2 regions of the Thioclava sp. F36-7 genome follow, and region 1 is predicted to be linked to the other one. Evidence: riboswitches for the same ligand, from Rfam matches in the RefSeq annotation. Region 1 holds a riboswitch; the other holds the start of a gene.
The links. A riboswitch is a leader RNA that binds a small molecule or an ion and turns the genes downstream of it on or off. The one in region 1 is predicted to bind cobalamin.

Region 1 (3,612 bases):
TCGCCTGCGCCTCGCGCGCGAAGGCGCCGATCTCGTAGCGGTTGCAGGCCAGCGGATCGAGCGCGGTCGGGAAGGTCCGGCCATGCGGCGAGGGGCAGGTGCAGCCGTTGTGATCGGAGAGGTTGAAGAAGGTCGGTTCCTCCTTCGTGGTCCGGTAGGGCACGGGCAGGGCGCCGACATGGCAGCTCACCGCCGCGCGCACTTTGCGCAGCCACGGCATCATCGTCTGCGGCCCGCGGAAACAGTTCAGCCCGACGACATCGGCGCCCGCCTGTTCGAGCTGCTGGCAGGTCTCGACGATGCCGACCCCGTCCATCATCTCGTTGCCCGCCATCGGCGCCAGCGTTAGCACCACCGGCAGACCCGACGCCTTCGCGGCCTCCAGCGCACAGAGCGCCTCGCCCGCGTAGTAGAAGGTCTCGCCGATAATGATATCCGCGCCTTCCTCAACCGCCCATCCGATCATCTCGTCGAACATCGCGCGCACCTCGGCCTGCCGCGCCGGATCGGCCGGGTCCCAGATATTCGTGTTCGAGATATTGCCCGCCATCAGGTTGCCGGTCTTCGCATTGGCGACCTCGCGCGCGATCTTAAGCGCCGCGCGGTTGAGCGGCTCCAGCAGGTCTTCCTTGCCGATCACGCGCATCTTCTCGCGGTGGCCGTTATAGGTGAAAGCCTCGACGATATCGCTGCCGGCGCGCTGGAAATCGACATGCAGATTGCGCAGCGCCTGCGGGTATTCGAGCGCCACCTCGGGCACGAATTCCCCGGCGGTCAGATAGCCGCGCCGTTCCAGTTCGAACAGGAAGCCCTCGGCGCAGATTACCGGGCGCGCGTCGAGCAGACGGGTCAGTTTGTTGTCATTCATGGAGAGATCCTCTCAGTTCATCCATGACCATCGTTTGGAAAAGCCGAGCCTCACAGGAAACGGAGTGCCGTTTCCTGCTGCAATGGTCCTCGGCCGGGCCGCAGGATGCGACCGCAAGACGAAAAACGGGTCAGAGGCCGCGTCGGGCGCGAGCGCCGCCGCGCCGGAGCGGGGGCGGCAGCTCGATCGGCAGGGCGAAAGGCTGCGGGCTCAGCGAGTCCAGCAGCAACTCGCAGAACACCGCGACGGCAGGCGAGGTTGCGCCGAACGGATAGGCCTGCGTATGGGCGATGATCGCCGCCTTCGCATAGGGCATGTCGCCCGGTAGCCCGCCGAGCCATTCCATGTAGCCGAGCGTGCCCAGCTCACGCGCACGCAGCGGCGAGATCGGTCCTATATCGAGTTGTAGCAGTGAAAGCGTTCGTTCCAAAAGCATCGCGCCCTCCGCGCAAAAGGGCGGGAGTGGTCGCGGCACGGCGATATGCGAGGTCCGATCTGGTCCATCTCTCGTCTCTCCGTCCCAGGGCACCCCGCCCGGGTTTAAGGTGACCGAGATGCGCTAGGCGCGCATCCGAGATGGCAGGTCTCCTGACTCGCGGGTCGTAGCTTCACCGGACCTTCCCAACCTTTGCAGGTCAGTGGCGTTTCCGGTGGCGCTCGCCGCTTACAGTTGCGGGGGCAGTCACGGAGTTGGGCATCGCCCGCACCGTGTTCCCTTTTCAGCCGACCCTTTGGGGCCGGACACCATCCCGGATTTGATCGCAGGAAAATTCGGCGCTGTCCAGAACGGATTGGGGACGCGGTGGCAGCCGACTGTCGCACGGCAATTCGCGCGCGCATGTCGACGGACTGTCTTGGTCTTACGCGACGGAAGTATTTCGGGAGCGGCTTGCGAGGCCCGCGTTGACAAAGATCAAGGTCGAAATGCGCCTCTGCGATAAAGTGCCGGCAGGTGCAAACAGGGGAGGCGAGCTCATGGCCACGAAGAAAGAAGTCATTCCTTTCGATAGCTTACGCCGCGAGGATGTCGCGCTTGTGGGCGGCAAGAACTCTTCGCTTGGCGAGATGGTGCAGGAGCTTGGCGCCAAGGGCATTCAGGTCCCGCCGGGCTTTGCCACCACATCCGACGCCTACCGGATGTTCCTCGATGAAAACAATCTGACCGAAACCATCGCGGGCTATCTCGCGGATTACGATGCGGACAAGATCAGCCTTCACGTCGCGGGTCAGAGCATTCGCGACACGATCGTGGCCGGAGATTGGCCAGCCTCGACCGAGGCCGCGATCCGGCAGGCTTACCGCGATCTGTCGAAGCGGGCAGGGGTGCCTGAGGTCTCCGTCGCCGTGCGCTCGAGCGCCACGGCCGAAGACCTCCCCGATGCCAGTTTTGCCGGTCAGCAGGAGACCTACCTGAACGTTTCGGGCGAGGAGGAGCTTCTGACCGCCTGCCGCAAGTGTTACGCCTCGCTCTTCACCGACCGCGCGATCACCTATCGCAAGCTCCGTGGGTTCAATCATCTCGATGTCGCGCTCTCCGTGGGCGTTCAGCAGATGGTGCGCTCCGATATCGGCGGGTCGGGCGTGATGTTCTCGATCGACACCGAAACCGGATTCGACAAGGTCGTGCTGATCAGCGCGGCCTGGGGCTTGGGCGAGAATGTCGTGCAAGGCGCGGTCACGCCCGACGAGTTTCAGGTATACAAGCCCTTCCTTGGCAAGGCAGGCGTCAAACCGATCATCGAGAAGAAGCTCGGGGCGAAAGAGATCAAGATGATCTATGCCGGGCCGGACGCCCCGAACCCGGTGCGCAACGTGCCGACATCGAAAGCTGAGCGCGGGAAGTTCGTCCTGTCGGATGACGAGGTGCTCGACCTCGCGCAGCAAGCGGCCACCATCGAAGCGCATTACGGCCAGCCGATGGATATGGAATGGGCCAAGGACGGTGTGACGGGGAAGCTGTTTATCGTGCAGGCGCGCCCCGAGACGGTGCAGTCGCGGGTCTCTGCGGGATCGCTCCGGCGCTACACCATCGGCGCGCATGGCCCGGTCGTGGTCAGCGGCCTGTCGGTCGGCGAGCAGGTCGCGACCGGGCGGGTCTGCCTGATCGAAGACGTCAAGGATATCGACGATTTCGTGGACGGCTCGGTCCTCGTCACCTCGACGACGGACCCCGACTGGGTGCCTGTGATGAAACGGGCCTCTGCCATCATCACCGACCACGGCGGCAGAACCAGCCACGCCGCCATCGTCAGCCGCGAATTGGGCGTGCCCGCCATCGTCGGCTGTGGCGATGCGACGCATGTGCTGCATGACGAGCAGGAGGTGACCGTCTGCTGCGCCGAAGGGGACGAGGGCCGGGTCTATGACGGCTTTGCCGAGTTCACGGTCGAAGATCTGAACCTCGACGCGGTGCCGGAGACCAAGACCAAGGTCATGCTCAACCTCGCCAACCCAGCCATCGCCGCGCGCTGGTGGCGGCTGCCGATCGACGGTGTCGGTCTCGCGCGGATGGAATTCGTGATCTCGAACACGATCCGGGTCCATCCGATGGCGCTGCTGCATTTCTCCGATATCCGGGAGGCCGAGGTGCGGGAGGAAATCGAAACGCTCACAAGGGGATACGAGGACAAGGCCGAGTATTTCGTCGATCAGCTGGCGCTTGGCCTGTCCCGGATCGCCGCCGTGGCCTACCCGAACCCGATGATCCTGCGGCTGAGCGATTTCAAGACGAACGAATATGCCGA
Region 2 (3,612 bases), on a different contig from region 1:
AGGGGGTCTGATACGAGGCGCGCCCGCCGGGTCACAGCGATCAACTCTGACGGCGCGCTCCCTTGCGAAGAGAAGGGGCGAAGCCTAAGTGAGGCTCCATGCAGCCGGAGCCAGCATGACCACCATGTACCGTTATTTCTCCTGGGCCATCGCCGTCACTATTGCGGGGCTGGTCGGGTCATTCGCGCTGGGTTTTGCCCAGACCGGCGGGCTGGGCGGCGCGGTCTCTTTCCTGATGATCACGGCGGTGCTCGCCGTGCTGGAAATCTCGCTGAGCTTCGACAACGCCATCGTTAACGCCAACAAACTGCACCAGATGACGCCGAAATGGCAGCGTCGTTTCCTGACCTGGGGTATTCTGATCGCGGTCTTCGGGATGCGTATCCTGTTCCCGCTGCTGATCGTCGTGATCGCCGCTGGGATCGGACCATGGGAGGCGGTGCAACTGGCCGCGAAACATCCGGCGGAATATGCCGAGATCATCGAGGACGCACATCTGTCGATCGCGGGCTTCGGCGGCGCTTTCCTGATGATGGTCGCGCTTACCTATTTCATCGACGAGGGCAAGGAAGTCGACTGGATCCGAGCGTTGGAGCGCCGGTTGCGCGCGCTCGCCTCGATCCGCGGGTTGGAGATCGGCCTCGTGCTGCTCGTCATTCTGGCCTTTACCTGGATCCTTCCCGAAGGGCGCGAGGACGAGTTTATGTTCGCCTCCATCTGCGGGCTTGCGACCTTCCTCGGGGTCGAAGTGCTCAGCCACGTGCTCGACCGGACGAATATCGCCGCCGAGACGGCCAAGGCTGGCCTCGGCGCGTTCCTCTATCTCGAAGTGCTCGACGCGTCCTTCAGCTTCGACGGGGTGATCGGGGCCTTCGCGCTGACCCAGAACCTGTTCCTGATCGCGATCGGTCTGGGGATCGGCGCGATGTATGTGCGGTCGATGACCCTGATGCTGGTGGAGCGCAACACGCTGAGCGAATTCCGCTATCTCGAGAACGGGGCCTTCTGGTCGATCCTGATCCTTTCGGTCGTCATGTTCGCGCAGACGCTGGTGGAAGTGCCCGAGGTGATTACCGGGCTGATCGGGGCGGGGCTGATCGGGCTGGCGCTGCTGTCCTCGATCCGTTTCAACAAGCGCAGCAGAGCCGCCGTCGAGAGTTGAAATTTTCTTGACAGACTGCGGCGCGCGCGGCACAGCAGGGGCACTTCGGTTCCGCCTTGGCGGATGAAAAGGGAACCCGGTGCGATGCGTGCATTCATTCCGGGGCTGCCCCCGCAACTGTGAGCGGCGAGTGACGGCTGACTGAGCCACTGGGGCGACCCGGGAAGGCCAGCCGAAACCAAGACCCGCGAGCCAGGAGACCTGCCGAGGCGCTCATCCTTTCTGCCTGTGCGGGGCGCGCAGCGGAGGCGGTCTTCCGTCAGTGGTGACATTCTCACCGTCGGCGGAAATTCCAAATTTCCAAAGACTTACGATACGAAGTTCACGCGACCACAGAGTCGCGATACGAGGGAATTGGATATGATCCGCACCCGTTTGACCGTGGGCCTGATGCTCACCACCGCGCTGGCAGCCCCCGCGCTTGCGCAAGACAGCCAACCTTACCAACTCGATGAGATCGTGATCTATCACGGTGCGCTCGAGCCGCAATCGTCGGACAAGACCGCGCAGGCGGTCACCGTGCTGTCGCGCAACGAGTTGGAGCGTTCGGGCCAGACCCGCCTTGCCAATCTGATCGCGCAATCGCCGGGCGTCGGCATCCTGTCGCGCGGGCCGATGGGCGCGCAGACCGGCTTCACCATCCGCGGCGTGTCGCAGAACTACGTGAAGGTTATGGTGGACGGGATCGACGTCTCCGATCCCTCCGCGCCGCAGGTGCTGCCCGATCTGGGCCGGTTCAACACGTTCAACTACGACCGGGTCGAGATCATGCGCGGCTCGCAATCGGCGGTCTATGGCGGGCAGGCGGTCGCCGGTGTCATCAACCTCGACACGCCGCGCCCGACCGAGGATGGCGTGACCCAGAGCGTAAAGCTCGAGCTCGGCTCCTACCACACCGCGAATGCGGCCTATAACTTCGGTTGGAAGAAGGGTGACGACGAGCTCGCGATCCAGCTGTCGAAAGTCTACACCGCAGGCTTCTCGGCCGCCGACAAGAAGAACGGCAATACCGAGAAAGACGGCTACCGCGCCGATCGCGTGAGCCTGCGCGCGCAGAAGCGCATCTCCGACAATCTGCTGATCGGCTTCAACGGCTTTGCGCAGAACGATCGGGGCGAGTTCGATAACGGCTTCAGCTCGCCGCCCACGGACAGCAACGAATACACCGTCCACAAGGAGCGGGGCGGGCGTCTCTTTGCGAAATTTGCGACCGGTCCGCTCGATCACGAGCTCGGTCTGACCTATTACACCACCTCGCGCTGGTATCCGGTCTATGACTATGGCTACGAGGGCAAACGCCGCAAACTCGACTGGAAAGCCTCGACCGATCTCGGGCCGGGGCGGCTGACCTTCGGCGCGGATCGCACGCTGGAAACCTATACCGGTACCTATGTCACGGGCGATGTCCTGACCGCGGATACGGGCGTCTTCGGCGAATATGCCTTCTCGCCGATGGACGGCGTGAACGTGACCGCCTCGGCGCGCCATGACGATCACTCGGATTTCGGCGGCAACACCACGGGCCGTCTGGGCGTCACCTGGCAGGCCGATGCCGCGACCCTCTTGCGTGCCTCGGTGGGCAACGGGTTCCGCGCGCCGTCGGGCTACGAGCTTTATGACGGCTATGCGGGCAATCCCGATCTCAAGCCGGAGAAATCGCTGAGCTACGACCTTGGGGTCGAGCGTGATTTCGGTGCGCATAAGCTGACCGCGACGCTGTTCCATATCGAGGTGGACGATCTGATCGACTACAGCAACACGACCTACAGCTATTACCAGACCTCGGGCACCGCCAAGCGGCAGGGTCTGGAACTGGGTCTGAAAGGGCCGATCTCCAACAACGTCAACTATAGCCTCGGCTATACCTATCTGGACTCGAAGAACCCCGATGGGCTGTCCGCAGGCTCGACGTGGAATTCGGCCTTCGGGCGCCACACGCTGACCGTCGGGATCGACGCGCAGGTGACTGACAAGCTCACGCTCGCCGCCGATATGCGCGTGGTCACCGATCGTCAGAGCCAGCCCGATTACGGCCTGCTGAACGCGCAGATGACCTACGATCTGGGCAATGACAAAGAGGCCTATCTGCGTATCGAGAACCTGACCGACACCGATTACCAGCTCTGGCCAGGGTACGGCACCTCGGGTCGCGCCGCCTATGTGGGGCTGCGTGCGCGGTTCTGATCTGAAAGGGGCGGTTTGCGCCGCCCTTTTCGCCGCCTTGGCGGCGACCTCCTCTGCGTGGGCGGAGGAACCTGCGCGCGATTTGCCTGCACGGGTCGTGTCCATGAACCTCTGCACGGATCAGTTGGCGCTGGCGCTGGCCGATCCGTCGCAGATCGTCTCGGTCAGCCATTTCGCGACCGATCCGTCGATGTCTGTGCATTGGAAGAAAGCTGAAGATCTTCCCGTAAACTACGGGCGTGCCGAGGAAATATCTATTCTCCATC

Region 2: linked by a shared signal. The riboswitch ahead of BMI89_RS10580 (TonB-dependent receptor) and the one ahead of BMI89_RS07675 (hypothetical protein) in region 1 are both predicted to bind cobalamin.

The regions. Positions count from the first base shown of each region.
Region 1 covers NZ_MPZR01000003.1:390,791-394,402, forward strand. Annotated here, with positions in the region: gene BMI89_RS07670 (homocysteine S-methyltransferase family protein) at 1-868, opposite strand, end outside; gene BMI89_RS07675 (hypothetical protein) at 999-1,304, opposite strand; cobalamin riboswitch at 1,429-1,632, opposite strand; gene ppsA (phosphoenolpyruvate synthase) at 1,844-3,612, shown strand, end outside.
Region 2 covers NZ_MPZR01000005.1:83,165-86,776, forward strand. Annotated here, with positions in the region: gene BMI89_RS10570 (DUF1499 domain-containing protein) at 1-2, shown strand, start outside; gene BMI89_RS10575 (DUF475 domain-containing protein) at 116-1,162, shown strand; cobalamin riboswitch at 1,192-1,386, shown strand; gene BMI89_RS10580 (TonB-dependent receptor) at 1,523-3,346, shown strand; gene BMI89_RS10585 (ABC transporter substrate-binding protein) at 3,450-3,612, shown strand, end outside.